Regions from separate parts of the Bradyrhizobium sp. ISRA464 genome, predicted to be linked through region 2. Evidence: predicted binding sites of a transcription regulator. Region 2 holds the regulator's gene; the other holds the start of a gene.
The links. Region 2 encodes PhoB, which activates phosphate uptake and scavenging genes when phosphate is short. Its sites were predicted from a motif close to TGTCATNNANCTGTCAT; they were not measured.
Positions count from the first base shown of each region.

Region 1: the regulator PhoB is predicted to act here: its motif matches at 6,381-6,397, upstream of MTX19_RS13240 (UDP-2,3-diacylglucosamine diphosphatase).

Region 1 is NZ_CP094526.1:2,877,184-2,892,282, reverse strand. Features, by position in the region: gene dgcA (N-acetyl-D-Glu racemase DgcA) at 1-755, shown strand, start outside; gene MTX19_RS13260 (MFS transporter) at 725-1,924, opposite strand; gene MTX19_RS13255 (hypothetical protein) at 2,159-3,253, shown strand; gene MTX19_RS13250 (threonine/serine dehydratase) at 3,351-4,340, opposite strand; gene MTX19_RS13245 (glycosyltransferase family 1 protein) at 4,457-5,548, opposite strand; gene MTX19_RS13240 (UDP-2,3-diacylglucosamine diphosphatase) at 5,545-6,357, opposite strand; gene MTX19_RS13235 (hypothetical protein) at 7,257-7,433, shown strand; gene MTX19_RS13230 (hypothetical protein) at 7,695-10,178, shown strand; gene thiD (bifunctional hydroxymethylpyrimidine kinase/phosphomethylpyrimidine kinase) at 10,400-11,203, opposite strand; gene MTX19_RS13220 (Lrp/AsnC ligand binding domain-containing protein) at 11,417-11,662, shown strand; gene MTX19_RS13215 (cytochrome c) at 11,742-12,677, opposite strand; gene MTX19_RS13210 (CHRD domain-containing protein) at 12,843-13,265, shown strand; gene MTX19_RS13205 (cytochrome c) at 13,373-13,819, opposite strand; gene MTX19_RS13200 (xanthine dehydrogenase family protein molybdopterin-binding subunit) at 13,943-15,099, opposite strand, start outside.
Region 2 is NZ_CP094526.1:929,559-944,657, reverse strand. Features, by position in the region: gene MTX19_RS04390 (glutathione S-transferase family protein) at 1-153, opposite strand, end outside; gene MTX19_RS04385 (GNAT family N-acetyltransferase) at 354-947, opposite strand; gene glpK (glycerol kinase GlpK) at 1,204-2,706, opposite strand; gene MTX19_RS04375 (SGNH/GDSL hydrolase family protein) at 3,083-4,102, opposite strand; gene MTX19_RS04370 (SGNH/GDSL hydrolase family protein) at 4,108-4,872, opposite strand; gene MTX19_RS04365 (OpgC domain-containing protein) at 4,869-6,131, opposite strand; gene apaG (Co2+/Mg2+ efflux protein ApaG) at 6,392-6,790, shown strand; gene MTX19_RS04355 (Hsp33 family molecular chaperone) at 6,925-7,926, opposite strand; gene argF (ornithine carbamoyltransferase) at 8,077-9,003, opposite strand; gene MTX19_RS04345 (aspartate aminotransferase family protein) at 9,003-10,211, opposite strand; gene MTX19_RS04340 (GcrA family cell cycle regulator) at 10,696-11,208, shown strand; gene phoB (phosphate regulon transcriptional regulator PhoB) at 11,307-12,017, opposite strand; gene phoU (phosphate signaling complex protein PhoU) at 12,076-12,795, opposite strand; gene pstB (phosphate ABC transporter ATP-binding protein PstB) at 12,807-13,625, opposite strand; gene pstA (phosphate ABC transporter permease PstA) at 13,622-14,467, opposite strand; gene pstC (phosphate ABC transporter permease subunit PstC) at 14,472-15,099, opposite strand, start outside.

The DNA.
Region 1 (15,099 bases), 1.9 Mb from region 2:
GCGCCCTGCAGGCCAGGATGCCCGCGGGCGCCGCCCGCAACGCGCTCGACTGCGCGCTATTGGACCTGGAGGCCAAGCGTGCCGGCGACCGCATCTGGAACCTGCTGGGCCGGCCTGCGCCCGAGGCCCGCACCACCGCCTATACGATTTCGCTCGGAACACCCGAGGCGATGGCCGAGGCCACCGCCCGGGCGGCTCACCGTCCGCTGCTCAAGATCAAGCTCGGCGGCGATGGCGACGGTGCGCGGATTGCCGCGGTGCGCAAGGCAGCGCCAGCCTCCGAACTGATCGTCGACGCCAACGAGGCCTGGACCGAGGGCAACCTGGCCGCCAATCTCGTCGCCTGCGCCGATGCCGGCGTCACCCTGATCGAGCAGCCGCTGCCGGCCGGCAAGGACGAGGCCCTGTCGCGCATCCAGCGCCCGGTTCCGGTCTGCGCCGACGAGAGTGTGCATGACCGCGCCTCGCTCGAGGGCCTGCGCGGCCGCTACGACGCCGTCAACATCAAGCTCGACAAGACCGGCGGGCTGACCGAGGCATTGGCGATGGCGGACGCCGCCCGTGCGCTCGGCTTCGAGATCATGGTCGGCTGCATGGTCGCGACCTCGCTGGCGACGGCCCCGGCGATGCTGATCGCGCAGGCCGCGCGCTTCGTCGACCTCGACGGCCCGCTGTTGCTGGCGCGCGACCGCGACAACGGCCTGCGCTACGAGGGCAGCCTCGTCTATCCCCCGGACGCCGCGCTCTGGGGGTGATGGGTGAAGCGCTTGCGCGACAGCCATATCACGAGCCCACCCGCCGCCCCCATCGCGGCCATCATGTCGTAGACGCCCAGTCCGTAGCGTGTATAGACCATGCCGCTCAGGATCGACGTGGTGCTCGCGACGATGCCGCCGCAGGCGGTGAGGTAGCCCTGCCCGCGCGCCATCACATGAGGCGGCACATGATGCACCATCAGCCCCATGATGCCGACCTGGGTCAGCCCGAAGGTCAGCCCGTGCGCAAGCTGGACGACGGCAAGGATCGCGAGCGGCGGATCCTGCGCGGTGATGGTCCAGCGCGCCATGGCACTGGCGGCCGCGATCACCACAAGCGTTGCCGACGGCAGCGTGAAGCGCGGCGACAGCGCGAACAGGACGATCTCGGCGAGAACGCCGATCACCCACAGGCCCGCGATCGTCAGGCCGCTGAAGCCGGCTTGCCGCCAGGCGATCGATGCGAAGATGTAGTAGGCGGAGTGGCTGCTCTGGATCAGCGCCGAGGAGACGATGATGGCAAGAAAGCCGGGATCGCGCAGAAGCTGCCGTGCGCCGGCCGTGGGCGTGGATGCGACTTCCGGCCGCTCGAGCGGCCGCAGCGTCAAGGCGACTATCGCGCCGACGACGGTCATGGCCGTGATGATCCAGATCAGATGAACCTCGGCGACATAGCCGAGCAGCAGTCCGCTTGCGAGCGCGCAGACCACGAACGCGGTCGACCCCCAGAGCCGCAGCGGTCCATAGTTGAGACCGTAGCGCGCCACGCCGCGCAGTGCGTAGGCATCCGTCAGCGGCACCATCGGCGTCCAGACGCAGCAGGTCAGCGCATAGACCAGCAGCACGAGCAAAGGCTGGTGCTGGCTGCGGATCACGAAAAATCCGAGCGTGGTGGCAAAGCCAGTGAGCATGATCGCACCGCGCAACATCTGGCGACGTTCCGCCGCAGCGGTGACCAGCGGCAGCACGGTGAAGCGCGTCACCGGGGGCACTGCCGTGATGATGCCGATCCAGGTGGCATCGATGCCGATTGCCTTCAGCCACACCGTGAAAAATGGCAGATGGACGCCCGTCATCCCGAACAGCGTGGCGTAGAATGCGGCCAGGCTCCTGGCGAATCGCCGCGACGCAACCCTGGCTGCGATGGGGATTTTTGATTCGGAAGACATCAATTCAATTGCGATTCGCGCGATATCGTGGTGATCGTTAGCGCAGCGCGCGGTGATTTGCGCGAAGAGATTGTGATGGCCGAAGAAGCATTCGCCCTGTCGCCGATTTCCGCCCGCGCGGCCCAGCCGAGCGAGGAGGACTATGCTGCGATCAGCGAGGCCTTCATGGAGACCTCGCGGGGGCGCTGGTTCCTCGGCGAGTACGCCAAGCGCAACCGCAATGCCGATACCCGCATGGTGCTCGACGCCGTGGCGCGGATCGAGGAAAGCCTTGCCGCGCAGCGAGAGGCTGCCGCAGACGCTTTCAGGGACGAGCAACTGGAACAGGCGTTGGCCGCCCTGCGCGGCGCGGTCGAGGCGGTGCAAGCCTCCGCCATCGCCGCGCTCGATGAGCTCAGTTTCGAGCAGAGGCTCGCGCCGATCCGCAAAGGCGTGAGGGTGATCCGGGAAATCTCCTGGCGGCTGCGCGAGATCGGCAATGACGGCCGAATCTGCGACATCATGGATTCGCAGGCCAGCGCCATCGAGGCCGGCGCCTCCCAGGTCTCCCTCGACGAGGCCAAGACCGTCGTGGATGCGGCCTTCGCGGCGCTGACCCGCCGGCTCGCCGAGTTCAACGCGGAAGAGGCGGCCGCGCCGGCGACGGAACCGGCTGTTGCCGAGGCGGCGGTCGCGGAGGCGCCCGCGGCCCCCCCGTCGCCAGCTGGCGCAGCTGAAAGCGCCCAGCCCGAAATCGTGGCCGCGGAAGCAGCGCCAGTTCACGACGTCGCCGCGACGCCGAGCGTTGACCTCGCGACGGCTACCGTGGCGCAACCGACCGAGCACGCACTTGCAAAAGCCGAGGCCGCATTGGCCGAAGCCGAAGCCGCCGAGCTCGCCGACGAGGCCGCCGCCGACGCGCGTGACGACGCGGTGCTCGACCTCATTGCAATGGAAATGGGCGCGCCCGATCCGATCGACGACGACGAGGCGATGCTTGTCGCGGAGATGCACGCCGCTGAAGCGATGGCGTCAGAGCCCGACATCGCTGCGCCGACACGCGAGCCGGAGCTTGTGCAGGCGGCCAAGCCAGTGCCAGAGCTCGCACGGGCCCCCGAGCCGATGATCGAACCGCAGCCGGCGGCCGCCGCGCGGATTGCAGAGGCGTCGGCGACCCCGGCACCATCGCAAGCTGACATCCAAACTACTCCGGCTCCCGTGGCCGCCGTCTCGCTTGGCTCGACGATCATCGCAAGCGGCCTCTTGAAAAGGCCGGGCGCCGCGGCCAACGACCCGCTCGCGCCGATCCGCCGCATGAGCCAGGCCGAGAAGATCGCGTTCTTCTCATGATCTCGTGCGGCTTCATGCGCTGACGACATCGATTGCCACAAATAGCAATGGGCAGAGCGAACCAACGCTCTGCCCATGTCAATTTGGTTCGAGCATCTCAGGCGACCAGCTTGGCGAACAACTCCGCGTCGATATTGCCGCCGGAGAGCACGATGACGACGTTCTTGCCCTTGGCGTCGACTCGCCCGGCCAGCAATGCAGCGAGCCCGACGGCGCCGCCCGGCTCGACCACGAGCTTCAGCTCGCGATAGGCGAAAGCGACCGCGGCGCCGACTTCGTCATCTGAGGCGCTCACGCCAGTCGCCAGCAGCTTGCTGTTGATCGCGAAGGTGAGCTCGCCCGGCATCATCGCCATCAGCGAGTCGCAAATGGTGCGCGCAGCGACCGGATGCGCCTCACGGTGCCCGACCTTGAGCGACAGCGCGTGATCGTCATAGCCCGCAGGCTCCGCGACGATCACCTGGGCCTGCGGGAACTTCGCCTTCACCGCGGTGGCGACGCCCGCGATCAGGCCGCCGCCGGAGGCCGGCGCCACGACGATGTCGGGCGTCAGCCCGAGCGCCGTCATGTCCTCGGCGATCTCGCGGCCGGCGGTACCCTGCCCTGCGATCACGAAGGGATCGTCATAGGGACGCACCAGCGTCGCACCGCGCTTGCTGGCGATGCCGTTGGCGATCGCCTCGCGGTCCTCGCGGTCCCGGTCGTAGAGCACGACCTCGGCGCCATAGGACTTGGTCCGCTCGCGCTTGGTGACGGGAGAGTCGGCAGGCATCACGATGGTCGCCTGCATATTGAGGATCTTTGCCGCGGCCGCGACGCCCTGGGCATGATTGCCCGAGGAGAACGCGACGACGCCGCCGCCCCGCACTGCCTGCGGGATCGAGGCCAGCTTGTTGAAGGCGCCGCGGAACTTGAACGATCCGGTCCGCTGCAACATCTCGGGCTTGAGGAAGACCTTGGTGCCGACCCGTTCGTTGAGAACGGGGAAGGTCAGGAGTGGCGTACGCACCGCGAACGGCGCGACCACCCTTGCGGCGGCATCGATGTCCGCGGCAGCCACGGGCGGATTTATGGCGTTTTCCATCATCCGCAATTTCTATCGCGTTGGCGGACAGCCCGGCAAGACGCTTCATAGCGCTTTCAAGCGAAGTGGGCCCGGTTCGCGTGACGAAAACGCGTCAAAACAAAGGGGCGTGAGGTCGGTCAGCGCGGCGTCGGCTGGGTTGCCGGCAGGACGCCGAAATGGTGCTCTTCGGCACCGAACTCCATGGCTTCGCCCTCGCCGTCGCGCAGCACCGGCCGGACGTTCAGGGCGCGGTCGATGAACACTCGCGCGGACGCCTGCCAGGTGTGGAGCGCTGCAAAATCAACGCAGGCCTGCCGCGGGATGCTCAGCGCTTCCAGGCACGCATGGCGCAAATCCTCGTCGAGCACGCCGACCGGAGCCGCCCCAATCACGTCGAGGGGGCCGGTGACCGGAAAAGCGGCAACCGGCAGCCCGCTTGCCAGCGCCTCGAGCAGCACGAGGCCGAACGTATCGGTCCGGCTCGGGAAGACGAACACGTCGGCTGCGGCGTAGATCTCGGCCAGTTCCTCGCCATGGCGCGCGCCGAGAAACACGGCCTCCGGGTATTTCCGCTCCAGCGCCGCGCGCGCCGGGCCGTCTCCGACCACGACCTTGGTGCCGGGCAGATCGAGATCGAGGAAGGCCTCGAGATTCTTCTCGACCGCCATGCGGCCGACGCTGAGATAGACCGGCTGCGGCAGGCAGAGATCGACATCGCGCGGATGGAATAGCGCGGTATCGACGCCGCGCGACCACAGCACCACGTTGCGGAAGCCGCGCAACCGCAACTCGCCGGCCAGCGCCGGCGTCGCCGCCATCACCGCCTGGCTCGGCTTGTGGAACCAGCGCAGCGCGCGCCAGATCCAGGATTCCGGGACAGGCGACCGCGCCGAGACATAGTCGGGAAAGCGGGTGTGGAAGCTCGTCGTGAACGGCAGGCCGCGCTTGCGGCAATAGCGGCGAACCGAGAGCCCGATCGGCCCCTCGGTTGCGATATGGATACTGTCGGGCTTCACTGCCGCGATCAGACCGGCAACCTTCGCTTGATACGGCAGGGCCAGCCTGAGATCGCGATAGCTCGGCATCGCAAAGGTGCGGAACGATTCCGGCGTGAGGAAGCTCACCTCGACACCGAGCGATTTTGCCGCCTGCGCCATCATGGTCAGCGTGCGGACAACCCCGTTGACCTGGGGATGCCACGCATCGGTCGCGACCAGGATATGCGTCATGCAGCGCGCGCCGTTACTCGCGGAACCGGCGCGATGCGGCGCACCGGATCGGTCCAGGTGATGATCTCGAAGCGGCCGTCCTCATGCTCGGCGAGCGCGGTGCAGCTCTCGACCCAGTCGCCGCAGTTCATGTAGCGGATGCCGTGCTCGTCATGAATGGTCGCGTAGTGGATGTGGCCGCAGATCACGCCGTCGCAGCCGTGGCGCCGCGCCTCGCCTGCCAGCGTCGCCTCGAACGCGCCGATATAGTTCACCGCCTTCTTGACCTTCAGCTTGGCCCACTGCGACAGCGACCAGTAGGGCACGCCGAACATCTTGCGGAAGAAGTTCACGAAGCGATTCATCTGGATCGCGAAGTCGTAGGCCTTGTCGCCGAGATGGGCGAGCCAGCGCGCGTTCTGCACCACGAGGTCGAAGATGTCGCCGTGGATCACGAGATAGCGCTTGCCGTCGGCGCCGGTGTGGATGGTGTTTTCCACCACGTCGATGCCGCCGAAATGCGTGCCGTAATATTTGCGCAGAAATTCGTCGTGGTTGCCCGGGACGTAGATCACCTTCGCGCCCTTGCGCGCCTTGCGCAGCATCTTCTGCACGAAGTCGTTGTGGGTCTGCGGCCAGTACCAGTTCGACTTCAGCGCCCAGCCGTCGACGATATCGCCAACGAGGTAGATCGTGTCGGCATCGTGAGAGCGGAGGAAATCAAGCAGGCGGTCGGCTTGCGAACCGCGGGCTCCGAGATGGACGTCGGAGATGAACAAAGTGCGAAAGCGCCGCTCCGGGCTTTCTTCACTCAAGGAGTCACTTCCCATGCCTGTGCACCTAACAGATTCCTGTGACAAGGCGATGACGATCCCCGCGACCGAAGGCCCCCGGAAAGTTAACGAGAATCAGTTGCACGCCCCTTCACTGCCGATAACAGCGGCGTGCGACAATCTGGCGACATGCCAGCGCGTAGATGTGTGGAACACAGGTTGCTTCGATGTTCGCTCGGATGGTTCAACCGCCGTCATTGCCCGGACGGCGCGACGAAGAAAAAGGCCGTCGCGAGCCAATTTCAAATGTTACGTAGATCACAGTCAGTAAGCGCTAATCTCCGTCACGATCCGCGGCACGTCAGGGATGACCTGACCCCAGCGGCGGAAGAGATGGTCATGAGAGGACCTATCGAAGCAGTCAGCTTATCGGACCGTGAACTTAACTCGATATCTGGCGGGGTGCATATCCAATTTGGGCCGGTCGGTATCGACGCCGACGAGAAGGATGTTGGCATCGCTTTCGGCGTAACGATGCAGGGGGCGGCGGGTTTGCGATCACAGGCGAGGCCGGTGCTTGCGGCTCTGAAGGGCGTGTGCGACAGTTGCACCGAAAAGGTCCGCCTAGCTGATTGTCTTTCTTCAGGCCGCCACCTGCTGGAGATGCCGGGTTGGCACGGCTGGTCGCGAACCCGGCAAGCGACGCTGGCCCTCTTCTTGCGAGCAATTTGGCTCTGGCCGGGTCTCGATCCTCACGCGCCAAGCTGCTCAGTCGGAAGCGTTTCACCGGCGCCATCTGCGTCGCTCCCCAACGACCACAGGCGCCGACTTCGGGTCAGACCGGTAGCCGCAATATGAGCTCGGTAATCGAGAACGCCCTCTCCGGCGTTAACACCACGAGGTCGACGACCGTCATCTACCCCGGGTGATCGTATAGATATTTCAGATGCCGGTACTTGGCGAACTACGAAATTGTGAGACTCAAGCGCTCGCGCGATGCCTCTAACGGCGTCGCCGATCTTCATCAGCGGAGAAAACACTGGGTCAACCAGAACGATCAGGCTTGGTCCACCGGCAAGGAATGCGCGCGCAATGTTGTCGCCGTGAACCAGAAGCTCAATGAAGTTGAATAACGTGCCATCACCGCGCGACGCCATAGAAATTCCGTAATATCCAGCCTTCGTGAGGCGCAATGGCCCAGCTAGCTAAGGCGTCCTCAGTATCAGAGTACACTCTCCGTCGGGGGCGGAGTGCAATCGCTGTTGTGGCGACAGCGCGCGCTCTGCGCCAAACAGGCAAAGCCGGCATGCGGATAGCAAAAGGGAGCTCGCCGGTTGCAGTCCCGGAGTTGTGATCCAGGCCCGGCCTCGCCTCCGCCAAACAATGGGCCATAGATGAGAACCGACCTTGGGGACGGGTCGCTCGAGGGACCCGAGAGCGAAGCGCGGTCGCTGTCGTGGATCGACGACCCCGTGGCCGCGCCGTCCTTCCAGGCGACGCCGTGGCTCGCCGGTGCTGAGCCACGCGCTTTGGGGCGGCGGGCCAGACCGGCGGTTTCGACGGGCAAATTCCCGCTAGGCCTTACCGTCGCGCTGTTCGCGCTCGCGTTTCTGTTGCCTGCATGGCCATGGCTATCCGGCCACGTCACGATTCCCTGGGACGCCAAGTCGCAATTCCTGCCGCCGTTGCAATTTCTCGCCACGTCGCTGGCGAATGGCCAGTCGCCGTTCTGGACGCCCAACGTCTTCGGGGGCTGGCCGCTCATCTCCGATCCGCAATCGCTGATCTTCTCGCCGCTACATTTTCTGCTCGCCTGCGTCGACCCGAAACCAAGCTTCCGTGTGGTCGACGGGCTGACCTTTGCCTATCTGTTGCTCGGCGGCCTGGCCATCATTCTGTATTTCCGCGACCGCGGCTGGCACGCGGCCGGTGCGCTTGTCGCTGCGCTCGCCTTCGCCTTCGGCGGCTCGGCGAATTCACGATTGCAGCATACCGGCCAGATCGTCAGCCTGGTCTATCTGCCGTTGACGCTCTGGATGCTATCGCGCGCGCTCGAACGTTCGTCGTGGCGCGCCGGCTTGGCGGCCGGCGTGTTTGGCGGCCTGCTCGCCGTGGGGCGGGATCAGGTTGCGCTGATCTCGCTCTACGTCCTCGCCGGATTTGTCGCGTACCACTGGATCGCGGGTGACGATTGGCGCAAGCGCATCAACGCGAGCATCAGACCGCTCGCGGCCAGCTGCCTGGTCGGCATCCCCATCGCGGCCGTTCCGGTCACGCTGACGGCTCTGCTCGCCGCACGCTCGAACCGGCCCGAGATTGGCTGGATGGTCGCCGGCCAGGGATCGCTGCATCCGGCACATCTGCTGACCCTCGCTTTCGCCGATCTCTACGGCGCGATGGACCCGGCCATCGAGTACTGGGGGCCGGCGACGTCGTCCTGGAAAGCAGCGCTTGGCGGCGCTGATCTCTCGCTCGCGCAAAACATGGGTCTGGTCTATTCGGGAGCCCTGCTGCTCGTCGTCATCGTCTCGTTTGGCATCGTGCGCCGCCTCGCCTGGTCGCGTGACATCCGCTTCTTCTCGATCGCTGCCAGCATCGTCTTGCTCTATGGACTCGGCTGGTACACGCCCGTCTTCCATGCGATGTACGAATGGTTGCCCGGGGTGATGCTATACCGGCGACCTGCCGATGCGACGTTCGTCATCGGGGCGCTGCTCGCTATCATCGCCGGCTACCTCGTGCATCGCTGGCTCGAAGGCACGGTACCGCAACCCACCAGTGCGCAGCGGGCAGTCGAACTGGCCATGCCGGTTGTGCTGGTCGCAGTGGCGCTGTGGCTCGCCCACACCGTCGTGTCCATCACGCAGGTGATCGTGCCGGTCGTCACCGCGCTCGTCTTCACCAGCGGTGCGGTCGTGGCGCTCGTTCTCGCGCGTTGGCTGAACGGTCTCTCGCTCCTTGCGGGCATGCTGCTGCTGAGCTCGTTCTCCGCCGTCGACCTCGCCTGGAACAATGCGCCGCACATTTCCACCGCTATGGCGGCTTCGACATTCGATGCACTGCGCCTCGACACCAGGAACGCAACGCTGGCGCTGCTGAAATCAAAGCTTGCGGCGGCGTCAGATCCGGCCCGGCGTGATCGCGTCGAACTGATCGGCATCGCCTATCATTGGCCGAACCTGTGTATGATCCACGGCTGCGACCACGTGTTCGGGCACAATCCGCTGCGCCTCAAGTGGTTCTACGACGCCACCCTGGTCGGTGATACGGTGGTGGATTATGACCAGCGCCGCTTCTCGCCGCTATTTCCGTCCTATCGCTCCGCCTTCGCCGATCTGTTCGGTCTGCGCTTCATCGCCGTCGGCGTGCCAGTCGAGAAGGTCGATCCATCGCTTGCCCCCGGCGATCTCACGCTCGTCGCCCATACGGCGGACGCCTATGTGTACGAGAATCCCCGCGCTCTGCCGCGTGTGATGGTGCTCTCTGACTGGCGCATCGCGGATTTCAATCAGCTTCTCACCAATGGCTGGCCGACGGACGTCGATCCGCGCCACACCGTCCTGCTCGACCGCGCGCCAGCGCTGCCGCGTGCAAGCGCGGCTGGCGCGGCGCCCGGCACAGCACGCTTGATCCGCTATGAGAATACACGAGTCGACGTCGAGGTCGACGCGCCGTCAGGCGGCCTGCTGCTCCTCAACGACGTTTGGCATCCCTGGTGGCGTGCAACGGTGGATGGCGAGCCGAGCGACATCCTCAGGGCCAACGTCATCTTTCGGGCAGTCGCTCTTCGCCCAGGGCACCACACGGTGAGCTTCACGTTTCATCCGTTCGCAGGGGCCTTGGCCGAGCTACGGGGCAAGTTCCGTCACGCCCACTGACTACCGATCAAGCATACCCGCATAGCGGCGGCGACTGGCTCGAAGTCGCGCCCCGTCAATTCCTGGGGAGCATCGGGCCACCCAGATTGGGCGGCTTGGCTTCTGTCTGTCGCAGGCTGCCCCGCGAGCGGTGTTCGCCGGCCTGCAATGGCCGGGCAAGCCTAGGGCGTCCGTGAGGACGCACACGGATCTGGAGGCCAAGGTTGAGCGCGGCGGGGCCGTCAATCCGGATAGTGCTTGTGGAAATGATGCACGGGCCCGTGGCCGTGTCCGACGGCGAAGCGATCCGCCGCAGCGATCGCAGCCGTGATCCAGGCCTTGGCGTTGCGCACGGCGGTCTCCATATCCTCGCCCCTGGCCAGACCTGCAGCGATTGCCGACGACAGGGAGCAGCCTGTGCCATGCGTGTTGGCGGTCGCGATGCGCGGCGCGGCAAGCGCGACGGTGCGTTCGCCGTCGATCAGATAATCGATGCTTTCGGCACCCTGCGCATGGCCGCCCTTGACCAGCACGGCGCGACATCCCATCGCCAGCAACCGCCTCCCCTGGTCCTCGACGGCGGCCTCGCTCGAAGCGACCGGCTCGTTCAGCAGCGCCGCGGCCTCCGGCAGGTTTGGCGTGATCAGCGATGCACGGGGGAACAACATGGTCTTGAGCGCATCGACCGCCTCGGCCGCCAGCAGGCGGTCGCCCGAGGTCGCGACCATCACCGGGTCGAGCACGACGTGGTGCGGCGCCCAGCGCTGCAGCCCTTCGGCGATCGCCGCGATCGTCTCGGTCTGCGCCACCATGCCGATCTTGACCGCGCCGACCGCGAGGTCGGAAAACACCGCGTCGATCTGCGCGGTGACGAACGGCGCAGGCACCGGATGAATGCCGCTGACCCCGGTGGTGTTCTGCGCCGTCAGCGCCGTGATCACGGAGGCGCCGTAGACCCCGAGCGCGGCAAAGCTCTTCAGATCGGCCTGGATGCCCGCGCCGCCGGAGGAATCCGAGCCCGCAATGGTGAGCGCGATCGGCGTCATTTTGCAGCGCCAGCGGTTGATATGAACGGGGTCATGACCTGTCCTAGCCCGGCCGCCCATTGGCAGCAAGTTCGCCTGACCTTACCGCGACTTGATCTCGACTTGACCTGGACTGGACTTGACCTGGACTTGACCTGGACTTGACCTGGACTTGGCCTTGCCTTGGCGGCCCGTTTTTGGCCTATTGTCGCCGATATCCCCGGAGACACAGCGATGGTTCCTTTCTTCGTCCAGATCAAATGCAAGCTCGGCCAGTCCTACGCCGTTGCCAACGCGCTGGCGGAAGCCGAGATTGCCTCCGAGATCTATTCCACCGCAGGCAACTATGACCTCCTGGTGAAGTTCTACGTCGACCACGACACCGACATCGGCCATTTCATCAACGAGAAGGTGCAGGTGATCCCGGGTATTCAGGATACCCTCACCATCATCACCTTCAAGGCGTTCGGAACGAAGTGAGGTTCGCATCTTTCGATGCGACGCCCGCGGCGAGCTGAGGCGACCAAGCCGGCGGAAGACCGCCCGAATTGATCGCGCTTCAAGACTCCTCCGCCGGCTTTTTCTTCGGTGGCCGCGGCGGGCCTTCGACCGGCGGTAGCGACTTGATGTAGTCGGCGATCGCGTCGAGATCCGGGTGCGAGAGCTGCGAGGTGTTGCGGATCACGCGCACCATGGACCCGCCGGCACTGTCGCCATCCGGCGTCTGCCCGGTCTCCAGGAAATAGGCGATATCGTTCGCGCTCCAATCCGAAAGCCCCTTTTGCGTGATGTTGGGCACCCAGCCCTCGCCCTCCGGATTGGGGCCGCCGGCAAAGCGTTGCACGCCGATGATGCCGCCAAGGATATTCCGCGGGCTGTGGCACTCGGCGCAATGGCCGAAACTGTCGGCGAGATAGGCGCCGCGATTCCACTGCGGCGAACGGCTTGCATCGGCCACCAACGGCTTGCCGTCCATGAACAGCCATTTCCAGACGCCGATATTGCGACGGACGTTGAAGGGAAACGGCACGTCATGGTCGCGCACCTTGCCCGCGACCGGCGGCAACGTCTTCAGATAGGCAAAGAGGTCGCGCACGTCATTGATCCTGGCGTGCTGGTAAGAGGTATAGGGAAACGCCGGGAAGTAGTGCGTCGCCGACGGCGAGGTGCCCTTCATAACCGCGTTGACGAAGTCGACCTCGCTCCAGCGGCCGATGCCATCGTTCGGATCGGGAGAGATGTTCGGCGCATAGAAGGTGCCGAACGGAGACGGTATCGCAAGGCCGCCGCCAAGCTTGGTGCGGTCGTCCTGCTTCGGCACGGCATGGCAGGAGGAACATCCACCTGCATTGAACGTTGTGAGCCCGTTGGCCAAGTCAGGCTGGTAGGCAGGAAGCGCGCTTGCAGCAATGGTCGCGGGGGTCGTCAACCACCAGAACACGCCGAAGCCGGCGATGCCGGCCACAATGGCCAGGAGGAGAATTCGTCGCGGCATTCATTGATCCGTCACTGGGCCGGTCATCTGTCAGCCAGTATGAGCGCAAGCTGGCGCATAAGCTTCCATCAAATTTCGCCCGCTCAGGTTGATTTTTGGGAATAAATCCGGACGGCTGCTGTTTTGAGGCTGATACCGTCGTTTGATGTCAACAGGGAGAAAACCATGCCGAACAAGACCATGCTTGCCGCGCTGACGCTGAGCGCCGCGGTCGCCTTTGCCGGACCCGCCTTCGCCGAGAAGCTCAAGGCGACGCTGAGCGGCAAGTCCGAAGTACCGCCGACCACCAGCACGGCCACCGGCACCGCCGACATCGACTACGACGCCGCGACCAAGAAGCTAACCTGGAAGCTGAGCTATTCCGGCCTGACCGGCCCCGCCACCGCCGCGCATTTCCATGGTCCTGCAGAATCCGGCAAGAACGCCGGCGTCGCAGTCGCGATCCCGAACGCGGGCAAGAGCCCAGCGGAAGGCAGCGCCACGCTAACCGATGCTCAGGCCGCCGATCTGCTCGCCGGCAAGTACTACGTCAACATCCACACCGCGGCGAATCCGGGCGGCGAGATCCGCGGCCAGGTCACCAAGTAAAGCTCACGAAGTAAGTCCGACAAGAAAAGGCCGACACAGCAGGAAGGGCGGACACCTTGCGGCGTCCGCCCTTCTCGAGGGGAATTTCTGGCAACCTTCCGCTCTTCTCAACGCGCCTTAACGCGGTAGGTCTCGTGACAGCGAAGACATGCATCGTTAATGGCTGCAAACTCCGTCTTCAGACTATCGAGATCTTTGACCTTGGTCTTTGCCTCACCCACAGCCTTGGCAAAGGTGGCCGCATGGGCCTCAAAATCCGCTCGCTGGGTCCACACCTTCATTGACGCGTAGTAGTCGCCCTTCGGCTTCTTGCCCTTGATGCTTTCGGGAAAAAAGGAAGGGAAGCGCTTGGCTACATCCTCGAGCCCCACAAGCGCCGTGTCAACGGCGTTCTGATCATAAGCCGCCTTACCCTTGGTAATGTCGTAGAGTACGACGGCATTCTTGAGGTTGGATTTCATTGCAAGTTGGGTCAAGGTAACATGGTCTTCCGCCGCGGCCACAACGCCAACGCCAAGCAGCAAGGTTCCCGCGACAGTACCAGTTCGAAACATCGACAGCTCTCCATGTTCAGGGGGCGGATGAACCGACCTTCGCGCTCGGCCACGGATTTGCGTCGAGCGGCCTGATCAGGCGAACACCGCTCGATCCGGTTCATTCCTCTCCCGCACAAAGTTTCAGAGCTTGTGCTGGCGTTGTGCTTCGCGGATTGCAACCCAGACCCGTTCGGGCGTTGCGGGCATATCGATGTGGTCGATCTGGTACTCGCGCCACAGCCCTTCGACGATCGCATTGACCACCGCCGGACACGAGCCGATCGCACCGGCCTCACCCGCTCCCTTCACGCCAAGCGGATTGGTCGTGCAGGGCACGTTGTGGGTCTCGAACACGAAGGACGGTCCGTCGGAGGCGCGCGGCATTGCATAGTCCATGAACGTGCCGGTGACGAGCTGGCCGTCGGTTGCGCTGTAGACTGCCCGCTCCATCAACGCCTGGCCGATACCCTGCATCGCGCCGCCAATCACCTGGCCCGCGAGCAACAGCGGATTGAGCGTCACGCCGAAATCGTCGACGATGACGTAGTTGACGATCTTGATGATGCCGGTGGCTGGATCGATCTCGACTTCGGCGAGATGCGTGCCGTTCGGATAGGTGCCGTCGGCGCTCGAGAAGGTCGCGCTGCCGTTCAACTTCGAGGGATCGCCGCCGGCACGTTTGGCGAGATCGGCAAAGCTGATCGAGCGGTCGGTGCCGGCGATGCGGACGCGGCCGTCGGCGATTTCGAGGTCGCCCGCGCCGGCCTCCAGCGCCTGCGCCGCGAGCTCCTTCAGCTTGTTGCCGAGCTCGCGCGTGGCACGCTCGACGCTGACGCCGCCGGAGGGAATCGACGACGAGCCGCCGGTGCCGAGGCCGGTCGCGATCTTGTCGGTGTCGCCCTGCAGCACATGGACGCGCTCGGGCGGCAGCCCGAACTGGTCGGCGACGAGCTGCGCATAGGCGGTCTGATGGCCCTGCCCGCTCGACTGAGTTCCGATCAGAATGGTGACGTCGCCATTGGGATCGAGCGCGACATTGGCGGTCTCCTCGCCCATGGTGCCGCAGACCTCGACATAGCTCGCCATGCCGATACCGCGCACCAGCCCGTCCTTCTTCGCCGCCTTGGCGCGCTTCGGAAACTCCTTCCAGTTGGCGATCTCCATCGCACGCTTCATATGCGCGACGAAGTCGCCGGAATCGTAGACCTTGCCGGTCGCGGTCTTGTAGGGCAGCGATTTCGGCGGAATGAAATTCTTCCGCCTGACGGCATCCGGCGTCATGCCGAGCTTGCGGGCCG
Region 2 (15,099 bases):
CGTCGGCACCCGCCGCAGCGGGTTGTAGGGCGCGATCAGCTCGGCATCGCCGAAGGTCGACCACGGTTTGTGCTGGAAGTTGAAGCCATAGAGCCTGAGCGCGATCGCCGTGCGGCGAACGAAGGGCGAGTCGTACTGGCCGATCAGGAACATGTGTCATCTCGTCGGTCATGCCGCAGCGGACCATGCTTCGAAAGCCGGGCATTTCGAAGAGAGACGGCCGCGCCGAGGTCAAAGGTTGCGCTTTGCACCATCCTAGATGGGCTGCGCCGCGTTGCAACAAGATCATGATCTTTGGTCGTGGGTCGCGCTGGAGCTTGCACGAGGGACGCCGGCGGAGCTGGCCTATCCATTTACCCTATCATCGGCACATGCTTCGCCGCATCGCGCGGTGCAGTCCCGTCGAGCCGCGGATCATCAGCCACTTCGATCTGCCGCCGAAACGGACGAAAGCCGGAGCGCTGGTAGAAGGCGAGTGCGGACGGGTGATCGAAGGTGCAGGTGTGCACCCAGACGCGCCCGACGTCGTTCCTCCAGGCAAGCTCGAGCGCGCGGTTCATCAGATACCGGCCGGCGCCGCTGCCGATCAGGTTTGAGGTGACGCCGAAGAAGACGAGCTCGCAATGGCCGTGCTCGCGGAAATCGAGTTCGAGCAGGCCCTCGTCGCTTCCATCTGCGACCAGCGCATAGATCTCGACGCCGGGCGCGTGGATGAGCGCGGCGAGCTTCGCGTCGCTCAGCCGCGTGCGGGAGAACCACAGCCACTCCTCGCCGACGCGGCGATAGAGGTCGCGATACCAGTCGAGCGCGGGCCGATCGACCCGGCGCAGGCGCCATACGCCGGCCGGATCGTCGCGCTGCGGCGGACGCGCGGTCATTTCGAGATGGGTGACGACGGCAGCGATCTTGCCGGCGGGGACATCGGAGTAGCCATCGGGCAACATCATCACGCGACCCCTGTTTTGTTTCCACGTTGCAGGCGATGCTCGATCTGCAGCAGATGCAGGCGAAGTAGATCAGTACGCGACGTGACCGGCTCGAACCGGAAGGGAAGAGCCCTCTCCCGCTTGCGGGGGAGGGTTGGGTGGGGGCTCTCTCCGCGAATCATATTGTGGAGAGAACCCCCACCCGCTGCGCTCTTGAGCGCAGCGACCTCCCCCGCAAGCGGGAGAGGTGCAGCGAGCCCGCCGCACGACCGCGCCCCTATTCCCCCTCGTCGCTTGCCAGCACGCCCTTCACGGCGCGGGCCCAGCCGGCGAGCTTGCGCTCGCGCGTGGCCTGGCTCATCGCCGGCTTGAAGCGGTGCTCGAGCCGCCAGTTGTCGGCGAATTTCGCGGGCTCCGGATAGACGTCGGCGTTGAGGCCGGCGAGATAGGCGGCACCCAGCGCCGTGGTCTCCTGGATCATCGGGCGGTCGACCGGCGCGTTGAGCAGATCGGCGAGCCGCTGCATGGTCCAGTCGGATGCCGTCATGCCGCCGTCGACGCGCAGCACGGTGTTGGCGGCGTTGGCCTCCGGCCAGTCGGTGCGCATCGCGGCCCACAGATCGAAGGTCTGGTAGCAGACGCTCTCCAGCGTCGCATGGGCGAGCTCGGCCGGGCCGGTGTTGCGGGTCAGCCCGAACAGCGCGCCGCGCACGCGCGGATTCCAGTACGGCGCGCCCATGCCGACGAAGGCCGGCACCAGATAGATGCTCTGCATGGAATCCGATTTATCGGCGAGCGGGCCGGTCTCGGCCGCATGCTTGATGATGCCAAGCCCGTCGCGCAGCCACTGCACCGCGGATCCGGCAACGAAGATCGAGCCTTCGAGTGCATAAGTGCGCATGCCCCCGAGCTGATAGGCGATGGTGGTGAGCAGCTTGTTCTTCGAGACGACCGGCGTCGTGCCGGTGTTGAGCAGCGCGAAGCAGCCGGTGCCGTAGGTCGATTTCATCATGCCCGGCTCGAAGCAGGCCTGGCCGATGGTCGCGGCCTGCTGGTCGCCGGCGATGCCGGAGATCGCGATTGGGCCGCCGAACAAATCGGCGCTGCTCTCGCCGTAGCGGGCGGAGGAATCCTTCACCTCCGGGAGCATCGAGCGCGGCACGCGCAGCAGCTTGACGAGATCGTCATCCCATTCGCCGGTGTGGATGTTGAACAGCAGCGTGCGCGAGGCGTTGGTGGCATCGGTGGCGTGCACCTTGCCGCCGGTGAGCCGCCACAGCAGGTAGCAGTCGACGGTGCCGAACAGCAGCTCGCCGCGCTCGGCGCGCTCGCGCGCGCCCGGCACGTGATCGAGAATCCACGCGACCTTGGTGCCGGAGAAATAGGGATCGATGATCAGGCCGGTCTTGGCCGAGATCGCGGGCTCAAGGCCCTCGGCCTTCAGCGCGGCGCAGATATCGGCGGTGCGGCGATCCTGCCAGACGATGGCGCGGTGCACCGCCTGCCCGGTGGCGCGGTCCCACACCACGGTGGTCTCGCGCTGGTTGGTGATGCCGATCGCGGCGATATCCTTCGCCTTCAACCCGGCCTTCTCCAGCGCCTCGCGGCACACCATCACGGTCGAGGTCCAGATATCCTCCGGCTCGTGCTCGACCCAGCCCGAGGCGGGGAAATGCTGCGGGAATTCCTGCTGCGCGACCGCGGCGATGGAAATGTCGCTGCGGAACACCATGGCGCGCGACGAGGTGGTGCCCTGATCAATGGCCAGCACGAAAGACATGAGCGTTTCCTTAAGGCATCCCGAAGGTGATTTATCGGGGCCAAAGGAGCGGATTACCGCGGCAACGTCAAGCTTGGGTGGATGTTAGGTTGGAGCGGTCCGGCGGCAGATTCGCTGCGACCTCTCCCGCTTGCGGGGTCGAGACGAGCGAAGCTCGCTCTTAGGTCGGATCGCATCGACAGATGCGATCCGGGTGGGGGCTCTCACCCCACAAAGAGTATTCCCATCGCGGAGAGACCCCCACCCCAACCCTCCCCCGCAAGCGGGAGAGGGAGCGAGGCGTCCTTCGCAACAACTATTCAACCAAATCTGATCACGACCTTGCGCGCGGCGCAGCACTCTTCATCCTGCCGCCTGCAAGCAAGGAGAGGCCAGGTCACATCGGACGATACGCACGCACGTCGGAGGGAACGTTGACGCCGAGCTTGATCTGGCCGACCGAGCGGATGATGTCGTCGCCGAGCAGCTGCGCGAAGCAGGCGTAGCCCCAGTCGTTCATGTGCAGGCCGTCGGAGACGACGAAATCGTGGATCGGGATCGCCTGCTGCTCGTGCCAGTCGCGCATCACCTCGAAGCGCGGGAAGATGCCGACGTGACGCAGCGCAGCGATGCGGCTGAGCAGCTTCACCATGCCGCGCGCGCTTTCGGGCCGCTCGGTGACGCGCGGCGAATATTGCGGATCGACCAGCACCACGTCGGCGCCCGCGGCCTGGATGCGCGCCACGCCGTCCTCGATCTGCTTGCCGGTCGCGCGCTGATCGAGGTTGCGCAGCACCGCATTGGTGCCGACCTGCCAGATCACAAGATCCGGGTGCACGTCGATCACCTGGGTCTGCAGCCGCTTCATCATCTCCGGCGCATCCTCGCCACCGATGCCGCGATTGAGCACGGTGATGTCGGCGGACGGATAGTGCCGGCGCAACTGCGCAGCGAGCCGGTTCGGATAGGTGAATTCCGGCGCCGACGAGCCGTAGCCCTGGGTCGAGGACGATCCGAACGCGACGATGACGACGGGCCGGCCCTCGGCGAGCTTGGCTGCGACATGCGGCAGCGAGCCGGTCGTGTTCGGCACGCCCTTGGGCTGCAGGCAGGGCACGCGGCGGAACATGTCGCTGGCGGATTTCGCAGCCTGCTTGACCTTGTCGATCGCCGCGGCGGCCGCGCTGCGCTGGTCGGTGAGGCTAGCCGGAGCGGCCGTCGTCGCCGCAGGCGCAGCCGCATCAGGCTTCGCGCCGTCGGCTTTTCCGCCCTGCGACAGTGCCGCATGCTGGTCGGCCTGCGCGGTTTGCGCACGAAGCGCTGTGATCGCGCCAGGCATCAGCAGGAGCGCGGCAACGGCGGACACGCTCCGCCATGTGGTCGGGCGAAAAGGGACGGCAAACCTCATTGACTCCAGATCCTTCAATTCTGCTGCACCGAGCCCAGATGGGCCGCGTCGATCACGAATTTCGACAGCGCGCGGCCGAGACAGGCATGCACGCGCTTGGCCAGATCGACACCGTGCGAGGTGCTGAACAGGTCAAAATATCCCGCATCGCTCCACTGCTTCATGATCGCGAACCGGTCGAACAGCGGGACATCGTGCTGCTGTGCCACCACACGCATATTGTCGAGATATGGCGGCGCAGAGATCATCGTCTCCGTACGCGGGCTGTATTGCAGATTGACCAAAACGACGTCGACCCCAGCGTTCCGCAGCGCAACAACTCCGTCGTCGACAGCGCCGCGGAAATCATCGGGATCGACCGCTCGCATAGCATCCACGGTTCCGGTCTGCCAGATCACCAAAGTCGGCTTTTTTGCCTCAACAAGCTTAACGAGACTTCCTCCGGTCTCCTCGGCCGTGCTCTTTGCCTGTAATTCCACGGATAGATTGATCGTCGCTGACGGTAATGCCTCTTTCAGCGCCGCCTGCAACTGGGCCGGGTAGGCGCTCGGCTCGTTGGCGGGGATGGTGGAGGAGCGACTGCCGACCACGAGCACCTCCAGCGGGCGCCCGCCCTTGACGGTGTCGGTGACCTTCGGCAGCGAGCTCTCGCTCGCCAGCAGATAGGCCGGGAGGTCGCAGGGCTGCGGCGGCGGCTCGGCCGCGTCGCCGGCACGCGCCGGCGCGGCCGCAAGGCACGCGGCAAGCAGCGCCAGACCCAGCGTCCGCGCGGACTTCATGCTCCCCCTCCCGCCAGATCGGCATTGCCGCCGGCGCCTTTCGTTCGCGAGGCGCCTTTGTCGGCGGAATGCTTGTACCACGAAATGATCCACGCCATGCCCCACATGATGAGGATGCCGCAGACGCTGATCAAGGCGTGCAGTGCGGCACCGCCCGACACCTCGGCGAGCACGAAATGACCGGCAAAGGCGAGGAAGACACCGAGACAGAATATCTCAAGAGAATGCTGGCCGCACAGGATCAAAGGTCGCAGCCAGCGCGATCTCAGCCCCGGCCAATCGCGCGGCAGGAAACGCACGGTCAGCGCGGCGAGCGCCAGGAAGTGCGCGAAACGCAGCACGTCCAGGTCGGTCTTGTTGATCGGATACATCCACTGCTCGATGATCTTCGGCATGACGTGGCCGAGCTGCGGCACGTACCAGGTCAGTGTCACGAAGAACGCCGCGACCAGATAGGCGATGCAGATCCACATCGTGATCGGCGACGCCAGGATGCGCGACATCCGCCGCGCGCCGCCGAGCGCGCACCAGGCGCCGAACACGAACAGCAATTGCCAGGCGAACGGGTTGAACGCCCAGACGCCGTTCGGATAGGCCGAGAGGTAAAGATCGAACTGCCAGGTCAGCGCGTAGAGCAGCACCGACAGGCCCAGTGTGACATCGGGCTTCCATTTCATCAGCCACAGGATCAGCGGCAGGAACAGCATCAGCACGATGTAGAGCGGCAGCACGTCCATGTTGACGGGACGGAAGCGCAGCAGCAGCGCCTGGACGATGGTGACGTCGGGCTGCTTGAGGAAGTCCATGATCCCCATCTCTTCGGTGTAGAGCGGGTTCTCGAACGAGGTCGCGACGTAGGAGATCTCGGCGAGGAAGATCGTGAACAGGAAGACGTGCGCGACATAGATCTGCCAGACCCGGCGCAGCACCCGCGCGGTTGCGATCACGAAACCCGCCTCCAGCATCGCGCGACCATAGACGAAGGCCGCGGTGTAGCCGGAGATGAAGATGAAGATCTCGGTGGCGTCGGAAAATCCGTAATTGCGGATCGTGAGCCAGGTCAGAAGATTGGTCGGCAGATGATCGATGAAGATCAGCCAGAGCGCGAGCCCGCGGAACAGATCGAGCCGCAGTTCGCGCTCGCCCGCCGCCGGCAGCGTGATCGCCGGCGCGACCGCCTTGGCCTTTGCCGCCTTGGCCTTTGCCACCTTGGCATCAGCTGCGGGCGAACTGGCTATGGGATCGGCAATCGAGCTCATCAAGCACCATGTCGGCTGCGGGATACTCGCACGCCGTGGAGAAAAGATAATATCGGCCCGCGGCTTGCGGACCAAGCGCTGGCAGCGGCGGCATGCCGCCGCGCTCCTAGAACGGAACTATGTTGAAACCGGGATGGACCGGCGCCTACCGGGCCAGCTTTTCGCCGCCCCGATTGGTTCCGGCGGCCCAATTCGATATGATGGCTCCCTGTTTCAGCATGATCTTATCATCATGCTCCAAGACCATCGGAATTTGTTGCATGTACCGTGCCGTAACCCGCCAGATCGAAGTCACCGTCGAGCCGAACTTCATGCCGGAACGCTCGTCGGTTGAGCGGCGCGAATATTTCTGGTCCTACACGATCGTGATCACCAATTCCGGCCCGGAGACCGTTCAGCTGCGCACGCGGCACTGGATCATCACCGACGCCACCGGCCGCCGCCAGGAGGTCCGCGGCGAGGGCGTGGTCGGCGAGCAGCCGGTGCTCGCCCCCGGCGAGCGCTTCGAATACACCTCGGGCGTGCCGCTGCCGACCGCCTCCGGCTTCATGACGGGCAGCTACCAGATGGTCAGCGAGAGCGGCGAGCGCTTCGAGATCGACGTACCGACCTTCTCGCTCGACAGCCCCAGCCCGGACGGCAAGCGCGTACTGAATTAGCCCGTGGTGTCATGCCCCGCGCATGCGTGGCATCCAGTACGCCGCGGCTTTTCCATCGTTTACAAACGTCTCTGGAATACTGGATCACCCGCTTTCGCGGGTGATGACGAGTGTCACGTGTGGTGACGCATGTACTATTCGACGCCCGCTTGTTGCGGCGTGAACTCGTAGACCGACGAGCAGAACTCGCAGGTCACGACCACCTTGCCATCCTTGACCATGTCGGCGCGATCCTTCGGCGTGAAGCTCTTGAGCATCGCGGACACCGCGTCGCGCGAGCAGGAGCACTCCGCGCGCAACGGTTGCGGGGTGAAGACGCGGACGCCGCGTTCGTGAAACAGGCGATAGAGCAGCCGCTCGCCGGAGAGGTCGGGATCGATCAGCTCGACGTCCTCGACGGTCGAGATCAGCGACTGTCCTTCGACCCAGGCGTCGTCCTCGGGCACGCTGTGCGCCTCGGTACCCTCCGGCGCGTCGCCGGGATGCAGATCGGCCTGCTTGGCGCGTTCCGGCGCCTTCGGCAGGAATTGCAGCATGATGCCGCCGGCGCGCCAGTGCAGCTTGCCACCCTCGCCGCCGCGCATCTCCTCGCCGACCGCAAGGCGGACCCGGGTCGGAATCTGCTCGGAGCGCAGGAAATACTCGTGCGCCGCGTCTTCCAGGCTGCCGCCCTCCAGCGCGACCAGCCCCTGATAGCGGCTCGTTTTCGAACCCTGGTCGATGGTCATCGCGAGATGGCCCTTGCCGAGCAGCTCACCCGAGGTGAGGCCCGGCTTGAGGCGGGTGGCATCGTAGCGCGCGTAGGCGCGCAGCCGGTCGGGCGCCCGGAAATCGACGATCAGCAGCGAGACCGGACCGTCGGTCCGGGTCTGCAGGATGAAGCGGCCCTCGAACTTGACGGATGAGCCGAGCAGCGTCGTCAGCACGATGGCCTCGCCCAGCAGCTTGCCCACCGGCGGCGGGTAATCGTGCTTGTGCAGGATCTCGTCGAGCGCGGGACCGAGCCGGGTCAGCCGTCCGCGCAGGTCGAGCGCGTCGACCTCGAAGGCCAGCACCGCGTCGTCAACCGGAATAGCCGATGGCGCGCGGGTCGGCGCCTCGGCAGCGATTTTGGTGTCGGGGGATTGTGGAACCATGGCGCTCTATCTGGGGTCTCGGACCGCAAAACGAAAGGGGCACACGCGCGACGCCTGAGCCCAAGCCTGATGAGCTCAAGTATTCGCGACAACTCACAGCAGCAGTTACTGCTCCCGGCGCGAGGCCGGGACGACAGCATTAAATGCGCGCTATGCGACCGCGTTAAAACACCAGGCCAAAATGCCCTTCTGCGCATGCAGGCGATTTTCCGCCTCGTCGAACACGACGGACTGCGGGCCGTCGATCACCTCGTCGGTGACCTCCTCGCCGCGATGCGCGGGCAGGCAGTGCATGAACAGCGCGTCGGGCTTGGCCAGCGACATCAGCTTTTCATTGACCTGGTAGGGCCTGAGCACGTTGTGGCGGTGCTCGCCCTCCTTGTCGCCCATCGACACCCAGGTGTCGGTGACGACGCAATCGGCGCCGCGGACCGCGGCTTCCGGATCGGTGCCGAGCACGATCGACGCGCCGGTGGTCTTGATCCAGTCGCGCATCGCCTTCTTCGGCGCGAGCTCCGGCGGGGTCGCCACGTTGAGATTGAACTTGAAGCGCTCGGCGGCATGCGCCCAGGAGGCCAGCACGTTGTTGTCGTCGCCGGTCCAGGCCACCGTCTTGCCCTCGATCGACCCGCGATTTTCCTCGAAGGTCATCAGGTCGGCCATCACCTGGCACGGATGCGAGCGACGCGTCAGCCCGTTGATCACGGGAACGGTGGCGTGCGCTGCAAGCTCCAGCAGCGCATCGTGGTTGAGGATGCGGATCATGATCGCGTCGACATAGCGCGACAGCACGCGCGCGGTGTCGGCGATGGTCTCGCCGCGGCCGAGCTGCATCTCGGCGCCGGTCAGCATGATCGATTCACCGCCGAGCTGGCGCATGCCGACGTCGAACGACACCCGCGTGCGGGTCGACGGGCGCTCGAAGATCATCGCGAGCGTCTTGCCTTCGAGCGGCTTCCTGCCCTTCTCGTGGGCCTTCAGCTTCGCCTTCATGGCGGCGCCGGCCGAGAGCATGTTGCGCAGCTCGGCGAGCGGCAATTCGTTAATGTCGAGGAAGTGGCGGACAGGCTTGCTCATCATCCTGCCGCCTTCTTCGGCTGTGCGGTCGCCAGCGCGGCACAGGCGCGCTCAAGGCTTCCGATCGCCTGGTCGATTTCGGCCTCGGTGACGATCAGGGGCGCCAGGAACCGGACGACGTTGTCGCCGGCGCCGACGGTGAGCAGCTTCTGCTCACGCAGCGCGGTGACGAGATCGCCCGAGGGCACCACGGCCTTGACGCCGATCAACAGGCCTTCGCCGCGCACGTCCGAAATCACGCCGGGATAGCGGTCGACGGCCGAGGCGAGCTTCTGCTTGAGCAGCAACGACATCTTCTGCACGTGATCGAAGAAGCCAGGCTTGAGCATGACGTCGAGCACGGCATTGGCCGCCGCCACCGCCAGCGGATTGCCGCCGAAGGTCGAGCCGTGCGAACCCGGCGCCATGCCAGCCGCGGCCTTTGCGCTCGCCAGCACGGCGCCGATTGGGAAGCCGCCGCCGAGCGCCTTCGCAAGCGACATCACGTCGGGCGTCACGCCGACGCGCTTGTAGGCGAACAGTTCGCCGGTGCGGCCCATGCCGGTCTGCACCTCGTCGAACGCAAGCAACAGGCCGTGCTCGTCGCAGAGCTGGCGCAACGCCTTGAAGAAGGCTTGCGGCGCCGAACGCACGCCGCCCTCGCCCTGCACCGGCTCGATCAGGATGCCGGCGGTGTGCGGCCCGATCGCCTTCTTCACCGCCTCGATGTCGCCGTGCGGAACCTGGTCGAAACCATCCATCGGCGGGCCGAAGCCCTCGAGATATTTGGCGGAACCGGTGGCGGCCAGCGTTCCGAGCGTGCGGCCATGGAACGCGCCCTCGAAGGTGATGATGCGGTAGCGCTCGGGATGCCCCTTGGAGAAGTGATAGTGGCGGACCAGCTTGATCACGCCTTCCATCGCTTCCGCGCCGGAATTGCAGAAGAACACGTAGTCGGCAAAGCTCTGCTCGCACAGCCGCGCGGCGAGCACCTCGCCGTCCGGGCTCTTGAACAGGTTCGACATGTGCCAGAGCTTGGTCGCCTGTTCCTGCAGCGCCTTGACCAGATGCGGATGCGCGTGCCCGAGCGCGTTGACCGCGACACCCGACGTGAAATCGAGGTAGCGGTCGCCGTTGGTTGCGATGAGCCAGGCGCCCTCGCCGCGTTCGAAGCCGAGATCGACCCTGGCGAAGACGGGAAGCAGATGCGACGTGGCGCTATTGGTCATGGCAATCACTGACGGGTTTGAGGCCGACAATTGCCGCGTGCCTTGACGCCAGCGCAGCAACGGCCAGCTTCGGAAAACAAAACGTGCCGCCTTTTCGGGCGGCACGTGGCGAACATTGTATGCTGCGGGCAGTCGCTGTCAATCGCCACGAAGTGACCTTCCTGCAATGCGAAACGCGCGCGATCCGGTGCATTCCGGTGAGGTGGAAAAGCCTCATTGCAATGCATAAGTGTGGGAACATGTGGACGCGTTGCCGCGGACTCTTGCGCCAGAGTCACGCCATATTGTAGCGTTTGGCCTGTCGGATACGACATCTCGTGCGGCAGTATTGGACCCTCTAAGTAGCTTTCGTTCTGCGTACACGTTCGGGCGCGAAACCGCGTCCGGCGAGGGCTAAGGGATTCTGACCGCAGGGATATTTGTCAGATTTGGCTCGCAGCGCCGCTCCAATGTCTGGCCGGCGCAAGGCGAAGGGAAGAATGCGATGACGGTATTGACCTGGTCCGATGATCGCGTCGAGCAGCTGAAGAAGCTCTGGGAGGCGGGCCTGTCGGCCAGCCAGATTGCGGCGGAACTCGGCAATGTGACGCGAAACGCCGTGATCGGCAAAGTGCATCGGCTTGGCCTGTCCGGCCGTGCCAAGGCCCCCTCCACGGCTGCCCCGCGGCAGCGCAAGGCCCGTCCCGCCCAACACATGATGCGGGTGGCGCGCCCGGTCTCGCGCGGCAACACCGCGCTCGCGCACGCCTTCGAGGTCGAGCTGGAGCCGGATCCGGTCGCCTATGACAATGTGGTGCCGATGAGCCAGCGGCTGTCGCTGCTCGAGCTGAGCGAGGCCACGTGTCACTGGCCGGTCGGCGACCCCTCGAGCCCCGAATTCTTCTTCTGCGGCGGCAAGGCGCTCACCGGCCTGCCCTATTGCGCGCATCACTCGCGTGTCGCCTACCAGCCGGCCGCCGATCGGCGCCGCCCGGCCAACAAACCGCCGACACGGTAAACACAGCTCATAAAACGAAATCCCCGCGCAAGCGGGGATTTTTTATGCCTGCAGAGTCTGGTGATGTGTCCCGGCAGGCGCCGCGACGACACTCACGCTTACTGCTGCGGCTCGGCCTTGGCGAAGCGGTCGTCCAGCGCATAGCCGGCGCCGCGCACGGTGCGGATCGGATCCTGCTCGCGGCCGGGATTGAGCAGCTTGCGCAGCCGGCCGATATGCACGTCGACGGTCCGCTCGTCGATATAGATGTCGCGGCCCCAGACGCTGTCGAGCAGCTGCTCGCGGCTGAACACGCGGCCGGGATGCTCGAGGAAGAACTCGAGCAGGCGATACTCGGTCGGCCCGAGATCGATCGGACGGCCCGAGCGCGCCACGCGGCGCTTCTCGCGGTCGAGTTCGATGTCGCCATAGGTCAGCACGGTCGCGAGCCGCTCGGGGCTCGCGCGGCGCAACAGGCCCTTCACGCGCGCCAGCAGCTCCGGCACCGAGAACGGCTTGACGATGTAATCGTCGGCGCCGGTGGCGAGACCGCGCACCCGCTCGCTCTCCTCGCCGCGCGCGGTCAGCATGATGATCGGAAGCTGCTTGGTCTCGGGGCGCGCGCGCAGGCGGCGGCACAATTCGATGCCGGAAAGGCCCGGCAGCATCCAGTCAAGCACCACGAGATCGGGAATACGCTCCTTCAGCCTTGTGTCGGCATCGTCGCCGCGCCCGACCGTTTCGACGTCGTAGCCTTCCGCGTCGAGGTTGTAGCGCAACAACGTCGTCAGCGCTTCCTCGTCTTCGACTACCAGAATGCGTGCGCTCATCGGTCTATGTTCTTTCTCTGTGTTGATCCGTTGCCCGGACGCGAACCAAGCACCTCAGCTAGCCGTTGCCCGGCACCGTCGTGGCAAAGGTGGTCATGTCGCCCTTCGGTCGCTTGTCGGTGATCTGCTGGCCTTCGATCATGTAGAACACGGTTTCGGCGATATTGGTGGCGTGGTCGCCGATGCGTTCGATGTTCTTGGCACAGAACATCAGATGGATGCAGAACGAGATGTTGCGCGGGTCCTCCATCATGTAGGTGAGCAGTTCGCGGAACAGCGAGGTGCAGATCGCGTCGACCTCCTCGTCGCCTTTCCAGACGGTCATCGCAGCCGGCAGGTCGTGTGCGGCGTAGGCGTCGAGCACCGACTTGACCTGCGACAGCACGAGGTCGGTCATGTGCTCGAGGCCGCGGATCAGCTTCAGCGGCTGGAAATCGCTCTCCAGCGCCGCGACGCGCTTGCCCATGTTCTTGGCGAGGTCACCGATCCGCTCGAGATCCGTGGCCACCCGCATCGCGCCGACGATCTCGCGCAGGTCGATCGCCATCGGCTGGCGGCGCGCGATCGTCAGCACCGCGCGCTCCTCGATGATGCGCTGCAGACCGTCGATCTCGACGTCGGCGGCGACGACGCGCTTGCCGAGCGCGACGTCGCGGCGGATCAGCGCGTCGACGGACTCGGTGATCATGCGCTCGGCGAGGCCGCCCATCTCGGCGACCAGGCGGGTGAGTTCCTGCAGATCGCTGTCGAATGCCTTGGCGGTATGTTCAGAAGCCATCGCGTGTCTCCTCAGCCGAACCGGCCGGTGATGTAGTCCTGGGTGCGTCGATCGCTCGGCGAGGTGAAGATCTTGTTGGTGTCGTCGAACTCGATCAGTTCGCCAAGATACATGAAGGCGGTCTTGTCGGACACGCGCGCCGCCTGCTGCATGTTGTGGGTGACGATCGCGATCGTGTAGTCCTCGGACAATTCCTGGATCAGCTCCTCGACCTTGGCGGTCGAGATCGGGTCGAGCGCCGAGCACGGCTCGTCGAACAGGATCACCTCGGGCCGCACCGCGACCGTGCGGGCGATGCACAGGCGCTGCTGCTGTCCGCCCGAGAGCGAGAGGCCCGAAGCGTTCAGCTTGTCCTTGACCTCGTTCCACAGCGCACCGCCGCGCAGCGCCTTCTCGACGCGGTCGTCCATCTCGGACTTCGAGATCTTCTCGTAGAGACGGATGCCGAAGGCGATGTTCTCGTAGATCGTCATCGGGAACGGCGTCGGTTTCTGGAACACCATGCCGACCCGCGCGCGCAACAGGTTGAGGTCGAGCTTGGGGTCGAGGATGTTGGTCTGGTCCAGCATCAACTGGCCGACGGCACGCTGGCCCGGATAGAGGTCATACATCCGGTTGAAGATGCGCAGCAGCGTCGACTTGCCACAGCCCGACGGACCGATGAACGCCGTGACGCGGTTGGTGCCCAGCGTCAGGTTGATGTTCTTCAGCGCGTGGTGCTCGCCGTAATAGAAGTTGAGGTTGCGCACCGTGACTTTCGGCGGTGCCTCCGGAAGCGGCACCTGGGGAACGTGGCTCGCGACAGTCGTCGAAACGGAAAGCTCGGTCATTTTGCGGCCCTTTCGGCACCGAGGATACGCGCGCCAATGTTGAGCGCGAGCACGGTGATGGTGATGAGCAATGCACCGCTCCACGCCAACTCCTTCCAGTAGGCGTAGGGGCTTTGCACGAAGTTGTTGATGGTCACCGGCAGGTTGGCCATCGTGCTGGTCAGGCTCAGGCTGAAGAACTGGTTCGACAGCGCGGTGAACAGCAGCGGCGCGGTTTCGCCGGCGACGCGGGCGGTGGCCAGCAGCACGCCGGTGATCAGACCCGATCGGGCGGCACGATAGGCGATCCGCTTGATCACCAGCGAGCGCGGCAGGCCGAGCGCGGAAGCCGCCTCACGCAGCGGGTTGGGCACCAGCAGCAGCATGTCCTCGGTGGTGCGCAGCACGACCGGGATCACGATCACGGCGAGCGCCAGCGCGCCGGCGATCGCCGAGAAGCCGCGCATCGGCACCACCACGGCGCCATAGATGAACAGGCCGATGATGATCGAGGGCGCGCTGAGCAGGATGTCGTTGATGAAGCGGATCACCGAGGTGAGCTTGTCATGCCGGCCGTATTCGGCAAGGTAGGTGCCGGCGAACAGGCCGAGCGGCGCGCCGATGCCGACCCCGATCACCGTCATGATGATCGAGCCGACGATGGCGTTGAGCAGGCCGCCCTCGGTCGAGCCCGGCGGCGGCGTGTTCTGGGTGAAGAGCTGCACGCTCAGGCCCGCGACGCCGTTGTAGAGCAGCGTGAACAGGATCAGCGCCAGCCAGGTGACGCCGAACAGCGCGGCGCCGATGCACAAGGCGCGGACGACGATGTCACTGCGGCGGCGTGATTTGTAGATCGGGTTCATGGCGTCACTTCCCCGCTTTCTTTTCCAGCCGCAGCAGCATCAGCCGCGCTCCGGCCAGCACGAAGAAGGTCAGCACGAACAGGAGCAGGCCGAGCAGGATCAGGCCGGACTGGTGCAGGCCGTCGCTCTCGGCGAATTCGGAGGCGATCGCCGCCGAGATCGTGGTGCCCGGCGCGAAGATCGACGAGGAGATGCGGAACGAGTTGCCGATGATGAAGGTCACCGCCATGGTTTCGCCGAGCGCGCGGCCGAGTGCCAGCATGATGCCGCCGATCACGCCGACCCTGGTGTAGGGGATCACGACGCTGCGGACGACCTCCCAGGTGGTGCAGCCCATGCCGTAGGCGGCTTCCTTCAGCACCGCCGGCACGGTCTTGAACACGTCGACCGAGATCGCGGTGATGAACGGCAGCACCATGATCGCGAGGATCAGCGAGGCGTTGAACAGGCTGAGATAGGACGGCGGACCGGCGAAGATGCTGCCGAGCACCGGCACGCCGTCGAAGATCCTGATCATGAACGGCTGGAACGTGTTGGCCAGGAACGGGCCGAGCACGAAGAAGCCCCACATGCCGTAGATGATCGAGGGGATGCCGGCGAGCAGCTCGATCGCGATGCCGATCGGGCGGCGC